One region of the Acidovorax sp. DMC1 genome, then DNA from elsewhere that is predicted to be linked to it. Evidence: riboswitches for the same ligand, from Rfam matches in the RefSeq annotation. Region 1 holds a riboswitch; the other holds the start of a gene.
The links. Region 1 has a riboswitch for glycine ahead of ACT531_RS16860 (D-amino acid dehydrogenase). Riboswitches for the same ligand answer to the same signal wherever they lie in the genome.
Positions count from the first base shown of each region.

Region 2: it holds a riboswitch for glycine, as region 1 does, so the genes downstream of both, gcvT (glycine cleavage system aminomethyltransferase GcvT) here and ACT531_RS16860 (D-amino acid dehydrogenase) in region 1, are expected to answer to the same signal.

Region 1 is NZ_JBQUYO010000008.1:128,705-137,952, reverse strand. Features, by position in the region: gene ACT531_RS16910 (MFS transporter) at 1-118, opposite strand, end outside; gene ACT531_RS16905 (hypothetical protein) at 174-1,061, opposite strand; gene ACT531_RS16900 (helix-turn-helix domain-containing protein) at 1,194-1,925, shown strand; gene ACT531_RS16895 (TetR/AcrR family transcriptional regulator) at 2,215-3,114, shown strand; gene ACT531_RS16890 (DUF2867 domain-containing protein) at 3,111-3,686, shown strand; gene ACT531_RS16885 (ABC1 kinase family protein) at 3,673-5,001, shown strand; gene ACT531_RS16880 (hypothetical protein) at 5,001-5,387, shown strand; gene ACT531_RS16875 (YXWGXW repeat-containing protein) at 5,590-6,042, shown strand; gene ACT531_RS16870 (hypothetical protein) at 6,199-6,657, shown strand; gene ACT531_RS16865 (2-keto-4-pentenoate hydratase) at 6,707-7,489, opposite strand; glycine riboswitch at 7,719-7,830, shown strand; gene ACT531_RS16860 (D-amino acid dehydrogenase) at 7,926-9,242, shown strand.
Region 2 is NZ_JBQUYO010000009.1:105,133-114,380, forward strand. Features, by position in the region: gene ACT531_RS18075 (acyltransferase family protein) at 1-1,003, opposite strand, end outside; gene ACT531_RS18080 (MerR family transcriptional regulator) at 1,049-2,119, opposite strand; gene ACT531_RS18085 (FKBP-type peptidyl-prolyl cis-trans isomerase) at 2,124-2,531, opposite strand; gene gcvP (aminomethyl-transferring glycine dehydrogenase) at 2,699-5,587, opposite strand; gene gcvH (glycine cleavage system protein GcvH) at 5,702-6,076, opposite strand; gene gcvT (glycine cleavage system aminomethyltransferase GcvT) at 6,157-7,299, opposite strand; glycine riboswitch at 7,348-7,479, opposite strand; glycine riboswitch at 7,493-7,598, opposite strand; gene ACT531_RS18105 (TRAP transporter large permease) at 7,604-8,881, opposite strand; gene ACT531_RS18110 (TRAP transporter small permease) at 8,967-9,248, opposite strand, start outside.

The DNA.
Region 1 (9,248 bases):
CGGAGAACTGGGTCCAGAAGAATGGCGCAAACCGCCGCTGGCGCAGCAAGGCAAACTGGTTCGGGTCCTCGTGCGTGGGCGCGGGGGCCACGCTGGTGGAGGCGGTGTCGGGGCTCATGCGTTTCTCCTCGTTTCCGATGGGTTGGCTTGTTGGAATTTTCCGGACCTGCGCTTCATGCGCCGGATCTGCGGGCGACACCCACGGCGTGGGCGCCATTCTGCCCGGACGGCATGACCAGCGGCATCGCCGCCGTGTCACTGTGGCGCAAAGCCACCAGCGACCCCAGTGCCGCCAGCACCGGCCAGGCCGCGCCCGCCGCCAGCACATGTTTGAGGCTGTGGCCTGACACCCATCCGCCCGTGGCCTCGAACACCGAGTGGTCTGCCGTCTCCAGCAGCTTGGCCAGGGCGTACAACAGCACCACCACGCCCAGGTGCAGCGCCAGACCATCGACCCGGCGTGGAAGGCATGCCAGCCCCAGCACCACCAGCAGACCGCCCAGTTGCACCACGGCCCAGGGCAACAGGTTGCCGGTGTGCACCCAGACCCAAACCGCCATCGGCCCGGCCAGCAGCACGGTGCCAGCGGCGGCCACGCCCGCCCGCGCGCTCACCCGGGTGGCAGCCGCCAGACCCAGCAGCCCCGCAAAGGGCAGGACCATGCCCAGACGGTCCCACAGCAAGCCTGCGTCCTGCGGTTGCCAGTGGTACAGCGCCGAGCCTGCGGCAGTGCATAGCAGCCCACCAAAGAACAGCGCTGCCAGCGCACGGGAGGTGGCGTCCAGCGCGCCCGGCGGCACACGGCGCAGCTCCCACCAACCCCATGCACCTGCCAAGGCAAAGGCCAGGTTGCTCAACACATCGAGCGCACAGGGAATGCCCCACAGCGTGCGCTGGTCGGCAAAGTCATGCTGGTGCTGACTGGCGGGCAGCCCCGGGCCAAACAGCGCCAGCGCGAGCAGCGTGGCCACGCCCAGCAGCAGGCCGGTTTCCGCACAGGACAGGCGCGGCAGCGTTGGCAGGCCGCGCAAACGAAGAGGAGTCACAGAAGCAATACGCATCACACACACCGTAGAAAGTGAACGATGCCGCGCAGTGTGGGCAGCGGCGCCATCGGCCGCCTTAAAAAGTCGCGCAAGGGGCTACCCGCGCACCTTCGGGTATTGATAATTGATACCCAGGAGCCCCGCACCATGAGCACGACCGCCGACCTCGTCACCGCCCTGAAAAAAGAACTCAAGACCGCTCAGATGACCTACGCCGACCTGGCGCAGGCGCTGGGCATGGCCGAGTCCAGCGTCAAGCGCATGCTGGCCAAGGGCGACATGCCGCTGTCGCGCATCGACGCCATCTGCCGCGCGCTGGCGCTGGACTTTGCCGACCTGGCGCGGCGCGTGGCCGACGAGCAGCCCTTGCTGAAAGAGCTGACCCACGAGCAGGAAAAGGCCGTGGTGGCCGACAAGAAGCTGCTGCTGATGGCGATCTGTGTGCTGAGCCAGTGGACGCTGGAGCAGGTAACGGACTACTACCGCCTGACCGAGGCCGAGGGCATCAAGTACCTGGCGCAGCTGGACCGCATCGGCATCATCGAGCTGCGGCCGCTCAACCGCTACCGCCTCAAGCTGGCCAAGACCTTCCGCTGGCGCCCGCATGGGCCAGTGATGAACTACTTCCGCGACCATGCGCTGCTGGACTACTTTGCGGGCGGCTTTGACGGACTGGGCGAAGGCGTGCTGCTGGTGCACGGCAACATCAGCCGCAGTCTGGCGCCCGCCTTCATGGAGCGCATGCAGCGCGTGGCGCAGGACTTTGCCCAGCAGCACCTGGCCGACCAGAAGCTGCCCGACCGCGAGCGCGAGGGCTACACCCTGCTGCTGGCCATGCGCAGCTGGGAGTTCGAGGCGTTTGCCAGCATGCGGCGGTAGGCCTCCCGCCGATTTCGCGGGCCCCTGCAAGCAGCAGCCGTCGCTGCCAGCCAACTTCTGCCTTTGGTTGAGCGCAGCGGCCGCCTCACAGGTGCAGGGACTGGCCGCAGCGCCATGAACCAGCCTCCATTTACTATCTTTTTGATAGCTATCAGCGCATGAAATACATGCACTTGAGGCTAAAAACGCCTCAAAACCCCTGCTTGCGCCTGCCAAGAGGTGGCTTGACGCCATAAACAGAAATAACTATTCTTTAAATTGCAAATTTAATCAATTTAAGAATAGTCAAATGAAAACCACCCGCCAGCAGCAAGACGCCACGCGCCGCCAGATCGTGGCCAGCGCGGTGGACCTCATGACCCGCCAGGGCTTTGACGGCACAACGATGAAAGACATCGCACGCGCCGCCGGCATTGGCGACGCCACGATCTACAAATACTTCCCCACCAAGGACCGCATCGTGCTGGGCTACCTGGACGATGTGGCCCACCAGGCGCTGGCCGACACGCTGCAGACGCCGGGCTTTGCGGGCTACGGCCTGCAAGAAAAGCTGCAGCGCTTGACCGATGCCGTGCTGGAGCGCCTGCTGGCCGACCGCGAGTTTGTGGCCCAGGTGCGCGGTCTGGCGCGGCGCTCGCCGCTGTCGATGCTGGCCGAGCCGCTGGCCGCGCGCCAGAACCTGCGCGAGGCGGTGGCGAGCTTTCTGGAAGCGGCCGAGGCCAGCGGCGAGATTGAGCCCTGCGACTTCAAGGGCCTGGCAGGCAGCCTTTACACCGACTACCTCGCAGGCGTGGTGACGTACTGGCTGGCCGACACCTCCGACGAATTTGCCGACACCACGCAGCTGGTGGACCTGTCGCTGGGCGTGCTGGTGCAGGCGCTGCGCGGCGGGCTAGTCAACCGTGTGCTGCAACTGGGCGGCTTTGTGCTGCGCAGCCAGATGGCCCGCATGGTGCAACACGGCAGCAGCCTGATGGGCATGCTGCACATGGCCCAGCAGGCCATGGCCAGCGCGCCCACAGCACGGGCATCGCAGCCCCCTGCCGGTAGAGCCGGGGCCGAAGGCCTCGCCCCGAAAACTGCGCAGCCTACGCGCGCACCCCGCAAACCCCGGGCGACCACCGGCCCCACGAAGGACCCCGCCGCCCAGCGCCCCGCCACGCCCCGCAAAAGAAAGAGCGCCCCATGAATGCGTCCTCTGCCCTCGCCGCCCCCACCACCGCGCGCGCAACCCAGGTGCCGCCCGGCACGGCCATCCACGCCACGCTGCCCGGGGCCGATTTTTTTGATGCCTACGAAGTGGCCGACCGGCACCCCGCGCGCTCAGCCCTGCAGTCGTGGCTGGACGTGGCGGCCCGCACCCCGGCGTGGACACGCGCCCTCATGTTCGTGCGCAACAAGGCCGTGCGCCTGGTGGGCCTGAAGGACCTGGGCCAGCTGGATGACGGCCACCCGCCCGCCAGTGGCCGATCCCTGCGCGACGCGCGCAGCTACCGCGTGGGCGACCGCGTGGGCATCTTCCGCATTCGACACCTGAGCGACACCGAGGTGGTGATGGGCCAGGACGACAAGCACCTGGACGTGCAGGTGTCCATCTGCAAACAGCCCGCCGCCCCCAGCACCGCGCCCCGCGTGGTGCTGAGCACGGTGGTGCACATCCACAACAAGCTGGGCCATGCGTACATGGCGGTGATCACGCCGATCCACCGCGTGATTGCACGCGGCACGGCGCAGCGCCTGGCAGACCATGGCCCAAACTGACGCAAACGCACCCCGCACCGGCAAGCTGGCGCGCAGCGCCATCACGGGGCTCGCTGCTGCGCGCATCGGCATGGCCGAGCTGGGACACCGCACGCGCAAGCGCTCGGCCCAGGCGCAGGCAGAGCACGAGGCAGCGCTGGGCCGCATTTTGTTTGGTGCGCTGGGGCAGCTGCGGGGCTCGGCGCTCAAGGTGTCGCAGCTGCTCAGCATGCACCCGGGCCTGCTGCCCGACGGCGTGCGCAGCGAACTGGCACGCGCCCACCACCAGGCCCCGCCGCTCAACCGCGCGCTGGTGGGCCGCGTGTTCCGCCAGGCCTTCGGGCAAGAGCCCGAGACGCTGTTCGACCAGTTCGAGCCCACCGCGTTTGCGGCCGCCAGCCTGGGCCAGGTGCACCGCGCGCAACTTGCTGGCCACGGCACGGTGGCCGTGAAGGTGCAATACCCCGGCATTGCCGCCACCATTGCCAGCGACATGCAGCTGATGCGCGCCGCGCTGCGCGCACTGGCCCACACCGACATGCCGCTGCCCACCGATGCCGTGCTGGACAGCGTGATGACCGAGATCGAGGCCACCCTGCTGCGCGAGGTGGACTACCTGCAGGAGGCCGAACAGCTGCAGTGGTTTGCCCAGCACGCCGCACAGCCGGGGGTGGTGATGGCGCAGCCCATCCTGTCGCACACGCGGGCCCAGGTGCTCACGCAGCAGTTTGTGCCCGGGCTACCGTTGCAAGCCTGGCTGGCCACACAGCCACACCAGGCGCTGCGCGACCAGGCCGGGCAGCACCTGTGGGATTGGTTCATGCACTGCATCTTTGTGCTGGGGCGGGTGCATGCCGACCCGCACCCGGGCAACTTTCTGTTCGCGCCCGATGGCACGGTGGGTGTGCTGGACTTTGGCTGCACGCGCGCCCTGCCCAACGCATTCCGTGCGCAGGTGGTGCAGGCGTGGTCTGCCCTGCTGCGCGCCCCTACCGACCCTACACGCGATACACAGGTGCTGCAGGCCTACCAGGCGCTGGGGCTCTTGCGCAAGGACCTGACCGTGCAGGCCTACACCACTGAACTCGCCCCCGCGCTGGCCGAGATGCAGGCCTGGCAGATCGAGCCCTTCACCCAGCCGGTGTTTGACTTTGGCACCAAAACACCGCCGCCCATCACCCCCAGCCAGCACCAGCGCGTGCTGGGCCAGCACCTCGCCCAGATCCCCGGCGAGATGCCCGCGTTCGAGCGCATGTGGATGGGGCTGATGCACCTGCTGACGCAGCTGGGTGCCCAGGTGCACACCCGCGCCCACAAGGCGTTGGCCGTTCACTAATGACAAACACCGCGTTGACCTTGGCGGCAGCCGGGCTGGCCCTGGTGGGTGTGGCGCACTCGGTGCTGGGAGAGCTTCTGCTGTTTCGCAGGCTGCGTACGCAGGGGCACCAGACAGCGGGGCGCGCGGAGGTTGGCACGGCGCAGCAGTTGCTGCACACCCCGCACCTGCGCATTCTGTGGGGCACCTGGCATGTGGCTTCGGTACTGTGCTGGGCACTGAGCGCTCTGCTCTGGCGCCTGGGCACCGCACCTTGGGACGCGGCCCTGGGCGCCTGGGCCGCCGACGCGGTGGGCATTGCCACCCTGGCCAGTGGCGTGCTGGTGTTCTTTGCCACGCATGGCAGACACCCGGCGTGGTGCGCGTTGCTGGTGTGGTGGCGCTGAAGCAAGCCATCGCGGGCGGGTGAATGGAGACGCCGACGCCGAATGCCTGAGCAGGCGTGACAAAAATCACACGGCAACCGTTTGCCTCCGAAGTCGGCAACACAACTTCACAAAGCTTCGCAATTGGCCTACACCGGCTTGACGCAGCGTGCGCACCATGAAGTCTCCGGTTCCGCAAGGAATCACATCTGAGGAGAACCTTATGGCCCGCAAAGCACTTGCCGCTGTGTCCATCGCCCTGCTGTCGCTGGGCGCCGCGAGCGCGGCGCAGGCGCAGACCAGCGCCACCGTTGTCATCCAGGCAGGTACGCCTGTCTACCAGCAACCCGCCCCGGTGCGCGTGCAGTACCAGGCGCCGCCCCCACCCCGCTACGAGGTGGCGCCACACCCGCGCCGCGGCATGGTGTGGGTGCCCGGCCACTGGGAATGGCGTGGCCACCGCCACGTGTGGATGCAGGGCTACTGGGTGAAAGCCCGCCCCGGCTACCACTACCGCGAGCCCCGTTGGGTAGAACATGGCGGTCGCTGGAACATGCAGCCCGGCGGCTGGGACCGTGATGGCGATGGCATCCCCAACCGCCGCGACCGGGACCGTGACGGAGACGGCGTGCCCAACCGCTACGACCAGCGCCCGGACAACCCGTACCGCCGCTGATCCCCCTTGGTGGGACCGCTGCGCGGGCCGACATGCAATGGGCAGCCCGGCTGACAGACGCCCCACCACCCACCGGCCACGATGAGGCCACAGACGCAACACCCGGCCCGACGCAGGCAGTGCCTGCGGTCGGCCAGACACGACAAGGAGTTCACCATGACCCACGCCACTTTCTTGCGCAACACCTTCACCGCAGCGGCCTTGGCCGTGACAGCGCTGACGGCGCTGACAGGGGCCATCACACCGGCACAGGCCGCCACGCAAGCCACTGTCATCGTGCAGTCGGGCCCACAGCAGGGCATCGTCATCCCGGCACCCCCACCACCCCGCCGCGAAGCCGTTCCGCACGCCCGCAAGGGACAGGTGTGGGTGCCTGGCTACTGGGACTGGCGGGGCCACCGCCATGTGTGGGTGGCAGGCCACTTTGAAAAGGTGCGGCCAGGCTACCGCTATCGCACACCTCAGTGGGAGCAGCGCGACGGGCGCTGGGAACTGCACCGGGGCGGCTGGGACCGCGATGGCGACGGCATTGCCAACCGCAATGACCGCGACCGTGACGGCGACGGCGTGCCCAACCGCCGCGACCACCAGCCGGACAACCCGCGCCGCAACTGATCGTTGATCGACGCTCCGCTGGCTAGCCAGGGCGCCAGGCCCTGTGCCTTTATGGCAGGTGCAACACCGCCTGCCCCAGCCCTGGAAAGTCGACCACCACCTCAGCCCCCGGCGCCACCAGCACGGTGCCGGTGCATGACCCGGTGGTGACCCAGTGCCCCGCGCGCAGTCCACCCAGGCTGCGCGCGCCTTCGTTGGCCAGCCACACCAGCAGCCGCAGCGGATCGCCCGCCGGGTTGCCCCAGGTGGCATGTTGCACGGCCACGGCCCCGTTCACCGACAAAGTCACCGCTTGCGCCAGGGGCTGTGCGGTGGCCACTTCGTCGGTGCCAGTCCCCACAACCAGCGCCCCGTGGCACGCCTGGTCAGCCAGGCGGCTCCACTCGCCCTGCTGCGCCCAGGCAGCAAAGCGGGTGTCGCACACCTCGATGGCGGCCCGCACCGACACCACGGCCGCCAGCACTTCGGCGGCGCTGTAGGGGGTGGCGCGGGCGGGCAGGTCGGCCCCCAGTTCGTAGACCAATTCCGCCTCCACCCCCATCACGGCAAAACCAGATGCAGCCAGCAACACGGGCTCGCCCGCTGCAGCCACCCACACCGAATCCCGGGTGAGCGCGGCGCGTGCCGGTTGCGCCTGGGGCGATGCAGCCCCGACCTTCCAGCCAGCGATGGGGCCACGCGCGCGCACCACCACGTCTTGCACGGCATAGGCCTCGGTGGCATCGCGCGGGCGCAGCCCTGCGGGAAAGTCCAGCGGGCGGGGCGTGCGCCCTTCCCGGGCCTGGGTGATGACGGCGGCGCTGGCGGAAGGGTCCAAAGCGGTGGGGGACATGGCAAAAACTCTCCGTGGTGCAAGGGTCGGCGGGATTATCGGCACCTTGTCCCATCGGCCCCGCCCGCTGCATCAGCAACGATTGCGCCCCATTAGCCGCCGGAGTTGATCCGGCGCACAGGCTTGCCCCCTAGAATCGGCCTCGCAGGAGAGCACGGCAGGCACAGGCCACCGCTGCACCGAAGGCGCAAACTCCCATACACGCTCAGGTCCCGTACTGCACCATTCATCAAAGCCGTCTGGAGAGCCGCCTCGCGCAACGCGAAGCGCACCGAAGGAGCAAGCCGCAGCCCGGGTGGGTGGCGGTGAATCTCTCAGGTACCAAGGACAGGGGGAGCGGCAGCCAGGGCATTCATGCGCCAGCTGCACGCTATTGAATTCATAGCTGCCTGCGCATGTTGTTCTAGCGCCAGAGCCCAGAAAGGCTTTGAAAATCATGCGCGTGATCGTTTTGGGCGCCGGCTTGCTCGGCGTGACTTCGGCTTATTTCCTCTCACAACTGGGTCACGAAGTGACCGTCATCGACCGCCAGGGCTCGCCCGGCGCCGAAACCAGCTTTGCCAACGGCGGCCAGATCTCGGTGAGCCACGCCGAGCCCTGGGCCAACCCCAGTGCGCCGCTCAAGGTGCTGCAATGGCTGGGCAAGGAAGATGCGCCCCTGCTCTTCCGTCTGCGCACCGACATGCGGCAGTGGCTGTGGGGCCTGTCCTTCCTGCGCAACTGCACACCCGCACGCATGCGCCACAACATCGAGCAGATCGTGCGCCTGGGCACCTACAGCCGCGACACGCTGCAGCAGCTGCGCGCGGCCACCGGCATCCAGTACGACCAGCGCACGCAGGGCATCCTGCACTTCTATACCAACCAAAAGGAGTTTGACGGCGCCCTGGCCCCGGCCGAGCAGATGCGCGCGCTGGGCTGCGAGCGCCAGGTGATCAGTGCTGACGAGGCCGTGCGCATCGAGCCCGCGCTGGCCCACATCCGCCCGCAGCTGGCGGGTGCCACCTACACGGCCGAGGACGAATCCGGCGACGCCAACCAGTTCACGCGCGAGCTGGCCAAGCTGTGCGAAGCGGCTGGCGTGCAGTTCCGCATGGGCCACCACATCACCGCGCTGCGCGAGGTGGGTGGCCGTATCGACCATGTGGAAGTGACCAATGCCGAAGGCCGCTTCGAGCGCGTGCGCGGCGATGCGTTTGTACTGGCCATGGGCTCGTTCAGCCCGCTGCTGGCGCAGCCGCTGGGCATCCAGCTGCCCATCTACCCGGCCAAAGGCTACTCGGTGACCATGCCGGTCAAGGACGCGGCCAAGGCGCATCAGGTGAGCCTGACGGACGACGAGTTCAAGCTCGTGTTCTCGCGCTACACCAGCGAGCGGGGTGACCGCCTGCGCATTGCGGGCACGGCGGAATTGAATGGCTATGACCGCCATCTGAACCAAGTGCGCTGCGAGGCCATCGTGCGGCGGGTGGAGCAGCTCTTCCCCGGCGCGGGCGACACCACCCAGGCGCAGTTCTGGAGCGGCCTGCGCCCCGCCACGCCCAGCAACGTGCCGCTGATCGGCAAGACCAAAGTGGGCAATTTGTTCCTCAACACCGGCCACGGCACGCTGGGCTGGACGCACGCCTGCGGCTCGGGCAAGGCGCTGGCCGACATCGTGAGTGGCCGCGTGCCCGAGGTGGAGTTTGCGTTCCAGGGGCTGCAAGGGCGCGCAGCCGGGTCGGCGCTGGTGCCGTCGCGCACGGCGGCCTGAAGCAGC
Region 2 (9,248 bases), on a different contig from region 1:
GAAACAGCCCGATCAGGGCAAAGCTCCAGAGCCACGACGCGCTGTTGTAGGCCAGCGCCATCCAGAACTGCAGGTGGCGCGTGGCCGATACGGGTGCGGCCAGCAGATCGGTAAACGCCCCGGTGACCAGCACCAGCACAAAGGCCGATGCCTCGGGTTGAGCCAGCACTTCCGAAAGCAGTGCAGTGACCAGAAAGCCCACCAGCCCCAAGCCGGCCAGCGCAGGCCAGTGCCGTTCGTAGCGCGCCATCAGCGCCTTGCGGTGCACATAAAGGCACAGGCCAAAGCCGTAGAACAGTCCGTTGTGTATCCATTCCGCCAGCGGCGGCAGAAAGGAACCGCTGGGCGTGACGATGCCGTGGTCGTAGCCCGCGCCAATCCAGGCCAGCGGCAGGGTGAGCGCCAGCAGACCGGTGGGCGTGCCACCCAGCCAGAGGGCGCTGCGTTGCAGGGCCTGCTGCATCTTGTGTGGCAAGGCTCGCACCGCTGTCCATGCCACGGGCGTCAGCAGCGCAAGCCACAACAGCATCCACAAGAACCACAGGTGCATGGTGGGCGGACCCTGGGGCACGTTGGGGCCTTGGGGCAGCAGGCTGCCGTCCACGCCCCAGGTGCCATAGGCCATGCGGTGCAGGAACATCAGCCCGAGCAACGCGCAGGTCACAAACAGCGGCGGCCAGAACAGTGCAAAGGGCAGGCCCAGGCGGCGCAGCCGGTTGCGCACCATGCCAGCCAGCCCGTGCCGCTGGACCAGCGCTGCCACGAAGAACCCGGCGAGGATGAAAAACAAGGGCATGCGAAAGGCATGGATCACCGCCACCAGCAGGTCCGCCAGGGGGCTGGACTGGTCGTCGTGCCAGGGCAGGGGCGATGGCCGGCTCATGTAGAGCACCGAGACATGCAGCACGATGCCCAGCCACATCATGGTGGCGCGCAGGTTGTCCAGCGCGTGCAACCGCCAGGTGGGGGCGGAGCTGCTGGAGGAGGGTGTCGATCCGTTCATGGGGACCGACTGTGAGGCCTCACGTTGCGTGAGGGTCAAGCACTTTCAGTGGCTTTTTGGCGACGGTGTGGCCGCCTCAGGGGCGGCAGCTGCAGCGGTCCAAGTAGGCGTTGGCATCGCCTGTGCCAGCGCTGCCTGCAGGTAGGCACGCACAGGCGCGCTCAGCGGCGAGCCAGCCTGCAACAGCGGCTCGTTGGCCGACGCCGTGAGCAGCTTGTGGCGCAATTGCGCATCGTTGCGGGTCAGCTGGTTGAACAGCGCGTGCCAGCGCAGGGCCGCAGCCGCTGCATCGGCATGGTGGGTGGGTATCTGGCGGTCGAGCAACTGTTGCACATCGCGTTCCAGCGCCGACCAGACGGTGTGCGGCACATGGCCCAGCGTACGCAGGTCGTCGCGGGTCAGGTATTTCATCAGCAATGCCAGGCGCAGCTCGATGGCGGCCTCCACATAGGCAATCATGTCACCGGGCGGCGCATGGTTGCGTCCCTGGGCACTGGGCTCGGTGCGGAACATGTGGCCCCAGCGCTCCAGCAGATCGAGGTCGCCCCCCATCCAGTGCAGCATCAGTGCCATCCACCGGTAAGCCAATGCCTGCACTTCGGGCGAATCGGGTGGCAGCTGGCGGTCCATGGCGCTGCGCACCAGGTCTTTCACAACGAGCCAGTCGGTCTCGATCAGGCTCCAGTTGGTGAAGATCTGCTTGAGTTCTGTGGTGCTGAAGTACTTGCCATAGGTCGTCATCAGCGCCAGCGCCTCGAGCCAGTTGCCCATGTCAGGCTCGGCACCCGCCATGAGACCATCGCGCAGCATGGTCAGGCGCCCGCGCAGCTCTGTGGCCTGGGTGATCTGCTGGTCCAGCGCGCGGATCTGCTGGCCAATGATGCGCTCGGGCGCTACCCCGTCGCCCGCCAGCAGCTCGGCAATATCGCTGAGCGCCAGGCCCATCTGGCGCATGGTCTGGATGCCATGCAGCCGCTGCACGTCGGCCTGGCTGTACAGGCGGTACCCCGCGTCCGACCGGCCCGAGGGCTTGAGCAGACCGACCTCGTCATAGTGGTGCAGCGTGCGCACTGTAAGGCCGGTGCGCCGCGCGAGGTCGCCGACCTTCAGCAGCATGGGATCAGCGGCCGACGGACATCAGCTCGACCTCAAAGTTGAGTGTGGTGTTGGGCGGAATCAAGCCACCTGCGCCCCTTGAGCCGTAGGCGATGGACGGCGGGCAGGTCAGCTTGGCCTTGCCACCGGGCTTCATGAGCTGCAGGCCTTCTGTCCAGCAAGGGATCACGCCATTGAGCGGGAACGTCGTAGGTTCTCCCCGCTTGTAGGAGCTGTCGAACTCCTTGCCGTCGAGGAACGTGCCCTTGTAATGCACCTTGACCGTGTCGGTGGCCTTGGGCGATTCGCCCGCGCCGTCTTTGAGCGATTCATAAATCAAGCCGCTGGCCGTGGTCACGGGCTTGGAGGTCTGGGCCATGGCGGTGGGGGCCATCACGACGGTGGCGAGCAAGAGGCACAAGAGGTTTCGCAAAGGGGGCTCCTGAAAGAGTGAATCACAACGCAGCCCGTGATCTTATGCGCTTTCGTGCCGCGGCCTGCGGGAGCGGCACCACGAAAAAAGCCCTGGCACGCGAGCGCCAGGGCTTGGAAGGCCAAGAGCCACGGCAGCGGATGCGCCACCGGGGTCGCTATGGCAGGTCAGGCGTAGTCGCTCACCGGGATGCAGCTGCAGCTCAGGTTGCGGTCGCCCCACACGTTGTCCACGCGGCCCACGGGCGACCAGTATTTGTTGCTGCGCAGGGCGGCCACGGGGTAGGCGGCCGCTTCGCGGGTGTAGGGGCGGTTCCACTCGCCGCTCAGCAGGCTTTCTGCGGTGTGCGGGGCGTTCTTGAGCGGGTTGTTGTCCTGCGGCAGCTTGCCTGTTTCGATCTGGCGGATCTCGTCGCGGATGGCGATCATCGCGTCGATGAAGCGGTCCAGCTCAAACAGGGTTTCGCTCTCGGTGGGCTCCACCATCAACGTGTTGGGCACCGGGAAGCTCAGCGTGGGCGCGTGGAAGCCGTAGTCGATCAGGCGCTTGGCCACGTCTTCGGCCATCACGCCGCTGGTGTCCTTGAGCTGGCGCAGGTCCAGGATGCACTCGTGGGCCACATGGCCGTTTTCGCTCGCGTACAGCGTGGGGTAGTGGTCTTTGAGGCGTGCGCTGATGTAGTTGGCACTCAGGATGGCGGTCTCGGTGGCGGCTTGCAGGCCTTCGGCACCCATCATGCGGATGTACATCCAGCTGATGGGCAGCACGGCGGCGTTGCCCAGCGGGGCAGCGCTGACGGCACCCACGCCGCCTGCCACGCCCGCTGTGGCATGGCCGGGCAGGAAGGGCACCAGGTCTTCCACCACGCAGACGGGGCCGACGCCGGGGCCGCCACCGCCGTGGGGGATGCAGAAGGTCTTGTGCAGGTTCAGGTGGCTCACGTCGCCGCCAAACTCGCCGGGTGCTGCCACACCCACCAACGCGTTCATGTTGGCGCCGTCCACATACACGCGGCCGCCATGGCTGTGCACCAGGGCGCAGAGTTCCTTTACGCTGGTTTCAAACACGCCGTGCGTGCTGGGGTAGGTGATCATCACGGCGGCCAGGTTGGCGCTGTGTTGTTCGCACTTGGCTTTCAGGTCCACCAGGTCCACGTTGCCATTGGCATCGCAGGCCGTCACTACCACCTGCATGCCCACCATCTGGGCGCTGGCGGGGTTGGTGCCGTGTGCACTGCTGGGGATCAGGCAGATGTTGCGGTGGCCTTCGCCACGCGACTCGTGGTAGCCCTTGATGGCCAGCAGGCCAGCGTATTCGCCCTGCGAGCCTGCGTTGGGCTGCAGGCTGATGCCCGCGTAACCCGTGGCTTGGCACAGCCAGGCGCGCAGCTGCTCGTCCAGCTCCTTGTAGCCCACCAGTTGGTCAGCGGGGGCGAACGGGTGCACGTTGGCGAACTCGGGCCAGGTGATGGGGATCATCTCGCTGGTGGCATTGAGCTTCATGGTGCAAGAGCCCAGCGGGATCATGCTGCGGTCCAGCGCCAGGTCCTTGTCGGACAGCTGGCGGATGTAGCGCAACATGCCCGTTTCGGAATGGTGGGTGTTGAACACCGGGTGCGTGAGGTAGCTGCTCGCGCGGCGCAGCTCGGTGGGGATCAGCGGCTCCACGCCTTTTTCAAACGCATCGAAGGTGGGCAGCGCCTGGCCGTCCTCGGCGAAGATCTTCCACAGCAGCTCGATGTCGGCGCGCGTGGTGGTCTCGTCCAGCGAGATGCACAGGTACTCTTCAAAGTAAATTCGCAGGTTGGCGCCCATCTGCACTGCGCGAGCAGCTATGGATTTGGTAGCGGCACCGGTGTGCAGACTCAGCGTGTCGAAGGTCGCCTGCTCACGCACTGGGGCGCCCAGCTGCTTCAGGCCCTGGGCCAGGATGGCGGTATAGGCAGCCACGCGCTGTGCAATGCGCTTGAGGCCTTCGGGGCCGTGGTACACGGCGTACATGCTGGCGATCACGGCGGGCAGTACCTGGGCCGTGCAGATGTTGGAGGTGGCCTTTTCGCGGCGGATGTGCTGTTCGCGGGTTTGCAGCGCCAGGCGGTAGGCGGGCTTGCCATGCACGTCCACGCTTACGCCTACCAGGCGGCCCGGCATGGAGCGCTTGAATTCATCGCGGCATGCCATGTAGGCAGCGTGGGGGCCCCCTGCGCCCATGGGCATGCCAAAACGCTGGGTGGTGCCCACCACAATGTCGGCACCTTGTTCGCCGGGTGGCGTGATGAGGGTGAGCGCCAGCAGGTCGGCGGCCACGATGAAGGCGGCTTGCTTGGCGTGGGCCTTTTCCACGTCGGCACGCAGGTCGTCAATGCGGCCGCTGGTGGCGGGGTACTGGGCCAGCACGGCAAAGTAGTCTCGGTCCAGCAGGGTGCTCCATTCTTCGGCCGAATTGGCCAGGCGCACTTCCAGGCCCAGGGGCTTGGCGCGGGTCTGGATGACCTCGATGGTCTGTGGGTGGGCATCGCCCGCCACCACAAACACGTTGCTCTTGCTCTTGACCGAACGCTTGGCCAGTGTCATCGCTTCGGCGGCGGCGGTGGCTTCGTCCAGCATGGACGCGTTGGCAATCGGCATACCCGTCAGGTCGCACACCATGGTCTGGAAGTTGACCAGGGCCTCCATGCGGCCTTGCGAAATCTCAGCCTGGTAGGGCGTGTAGGCGGTGTACCAGGCGGGGTTCTCCAGGATGTTGCGCAGGATGACGCCGGGCGTGTGCGTGCCGTAGTAGCCCTGGCCGATGAAGCTCTTGAGCAGCTGGTTCTTGCCCGCGATGGCCTTGAGTTCTGCCAGTGCCGCCGCTTCGGTGAGCGGCGCGGGCAGGTCCATGCCCCGGCTGCGTGCGATAGAGCGCGGCACGATGGATTCGATGAGCGCACGGCGTGAGGCCTCGCCGATCACCGACAGCATGTGCGCTTCGTCGGCCGCGTCGATGCCGATGTGGCGGGGCAGGAATTCGGTGGCGTTTTCAAGCGCGCCAAGGGGGGTGGCGGATTGCATCAGCATGGGGCAGTCTCGTAGGTCGCAGCGGGTTGGGGGCGGTGCCGGGAATAGAGCGCGCACGCGACAGGGCGGCGGGCCGGGCATGGCCCGGCGCCATGCCCTCTGAGTCAGCAGGGATCAGGCGTTCTTGGCGAACTCGGTGTAGGTAGCTTCGTCCAGCAGGGCGTCGAGTTGGCTCGCGTCGGCCAGCTTGACCTTGAAGAACCAGCCAGCGCCCAGCGGGTCGCTGTTGGCAAGGGATGGGTCGGCACGCAGGGCTTCGTTCACTTCGACCACTTCGCCAGAGACGGGCATGTACACATCGGCGGCGGCCTTCACGGACTCGACCACACCTGCCACTTCGCCCTGGGCAAAGCTCTTGCCCACTTCGGGCAGGTCTACAAACACCACGTCGCCCAGAGCGTCCTGCGCGTGGACGGTGATGCCCACCACCGAAGCGTTAGCGTCAGCGGCATTGATCCACTCGTGGTCTTTGGAGAATTTGATCGTCATGGGAAGCTCCTCAAGCAAAGGAAAAAAGTAAAGGAATCTGCAATGTAAGCGGCCGAAGCTTTTGCGCTTCGCTGATGAAATCAACCGCGGTAGTAATTGGCCGGCACAAACGGCATGGCGCGCACTTCCATGGGCACCACCTTGCCGCGCACGATGGCGTTGACGCGGGTGCCGATGGCGACAAAAGCTGGCGTGACGTAGCCCATGGCCACAGGTTCGTTCACCGTGGGGCCCAGCAGGCCACTGGTGACTTCGCCGATCTTTTGGCCGTCCGTGCTCTGTAGTTCGGTGTGCTCGCGCACCGGCACACGTTCCAGCGCGACCAGGCCCACACGCTTGCGGGGCAGGCTGGAAGGGTTGTCGATCTGTGCAAGCACCTTGTCGGCACCTGCGAAGCCGCCTGCACGCGCGCCACCGGTGCGGCGCACCTTCTGGATGGCCCAGTTCAGCGCGGCTTCGGGGGGCGTGGTGGTGGTGTCGATGTCGTTGCCATACAGGCACAGGCCTGCTTCGAGGCGCAGCGAGTTGCGCGCGCCCAGGCCGATGGGCTTGACTTCAGGCTGGGCCAGCAGGGCGCGGGCCAAGGTGTCGGCCTGCGCGGCGGGTAGGGAGATTTCAAAGCCGTCTTCGCCGGTGTAGCCGCTGCGGGTCACAAAGCAGTCGCAGCCTGCAATGCTGAACGCGCCACCGGTCATGAACACCAGCTTTTCGACGCCGGGCGCGAGGCGGGCGAGGGCGGTGGCGGCCTGTGGGCCCTGCAGCGCGAGCAGGGCGTGGTCGGGCATGGGCACCACCTTGCAACGCTGGCCGATGCGGGCCTGGATATGGGCAATGTCGCCCACCTTGCAGGCCCCGTTGACGATGACAAACAGGGTGGGCTCGCCATCCACGACGCCCTGGTTGAAGAACATCAGATCGTCAATGATCGTGCCTTCGTCTGTCAGCAGCAGACCGTAGCGCTGCTTGCCCACGGGCAGGTCGATCACATCCACGGGCATCAGGGTTTCAAACGCTGCGGCAGCATCGGCGCCGATGAGCTTGAGCTGGCCCATGTGTGACACGTCAAACAGGCCGGCGGCGGTGCGGGTGTGCACATGCTCGGCCATCAGGCCAGCGGGGTATTGCACGGGCATGGAATAGCCTGCAAAAGGCACCATGCGAGCGCCCAACTCGATGTGCAGGGCGTTCAGGGGCGTGGTGAGCAGGGGGGCGGTGGCTGACATGGCGGACTCCGGGGCAAATGGGGGCCGCGACCACGGCGTGGTCACGGGATTTGCCCTGCTGTCCGCTTTACCTGAGAGATTCACCGCAGCGCCCTGGCTGGCCGTGCGGTTTGCTCCTTCGGTGGATGGCCTGCACACAGTTTCTTTTCTGTGGGGCCACCTCTCTCCAGCAAGGGAACGCCCGCATCGCTGCGGGCGGTTGCCAGTCCTTTTGCCTGAGCGTTCGGCTGCTGCCTGCGCCTTCGGCGGTGCTGCGCGTCTTATGGACAAGACGGAGCACTCTCTCCTGACCGGGCGATTCTAACTACTTTGCGTAGACCAGATCCCGAAGTGCCAACGAGATCGATGGCACATAGGTGATGATCATCAGGCACACCAGAATCACGCCGACAAACGGAAGCAGGTGCTTGATGATCCGGTCGAGCGATATTCTGGCCACCGTGCAGGCAGCAAACAGGTTCACTCCGAACGGGGGCGTGATCATGCCCAGGGCCAGGTTCACCACCATGATGAGGCCGAAGTGCACAGGGTCGATACCGAAGTGCATGGCCACAGGCGCGAGGATGGGGGCCAGCACGATGATCGCCGCACTGGTCTCGATGAACATGCCGATCACGAACAGCGCCGCGTTCACGCCCAGCAGGAAGAGGGCCGGGGACTGCAGCACCGCCTCCAGCCAGCGGCCGATGGCATCGGGCACGCCAGCGCGGGTGATAAGGAACGCAAACAGCCCTGCGTTGGCAATGATGAACATGATCACCGCCGACGAGATGGCCGACTTGCGCAGGATGGCGAACAGGTCCTTGAGCTTGATCTCGCGGTAGATGACGATGCCCACCACCAACGCGTAGAACACGGCCACGGCCGATGCCTCGGTGGGGGTGAACACACCGCCATAGATGCCGCCCAGGATGATGACGGGCATCAGCAGCGCCCAGCCCGCCTGCAGCGTAGCCTTGCCAAAGGGCATGCGGCCATCGCCATCGTTTTTGCCCCAGCCCTTGTACTTGCAGTACGCCCATACGAAGAGCATCAGTGCACCGCTGATCAGCAGGCCCGGGCCAAAGCCAGCGATGAACAGCTCACCAATCGACACCTCGGCGCTCACGCCGTAAAGGATCATCGGGATGGAGGGAGGGATGATCACGCCCAGCTCGGCACTGGTGGCCTGCAGCGCGGCGGCGTAGCTGGTGGGGTAGCCATGCTTGATGAGCGCCGGGATCAGGATGGCGCCAATTGCAAACGTGGTGGCGACCGACGAGCCCGACACGGCCGCAAAGATCATGCAGGTCAGCACGCAGGTCATGGGCAGGCCGCCCTGCACGCCGCCGACGATGCTCTTGGCAAACTCCACCAGACGGCGCGAGATGCCTCCGGTCTCCATCAGGTTGCCCGCAAGGATGAAGAAGGGGATGGCTGCGAGCGGAAACTTGTTGATGGCCCCGAACATCTCCTTGACGGAGATGAGCATGTTCGCGTTGGAGGCCTGGATGCCCAGGATGGACGCCAAACCGATGGACACGGCCACCGAGACGGTGAGTGCAAAGCACAGCACCATCGTTGAAATCATGACCAAGCTCATAGTTGGACCCCCACGCTCGGCATTGCATGTCCTCGCTGCCCCCCAAGGGGGCCGTTCACTGGCTTGAGGCGGCTCGGCGCGGCGTTCATTGAGCAGTCTCCAGTTCCATACGCAGGGGATCAATGAGGTTGCCAATGATGCCGACGATGCAAAAAAGCCCCCCCACCGGCATGGCGAGGTAGGCCCAGAACATGGACACGGACTCCAGCCCGGCCATGCTCTGCACCCCACCGCGCTGCGCATAGTCCCAGCCGTACCAGATGATGATGCCGATGAGGGCCAGGGCCGCCAGTGCGACCACCCAGTCCAGCACCCGTTTGATGCGTGGCGGGCTCCAGCGGTACAGCACGTCCACGCTCACCATCGC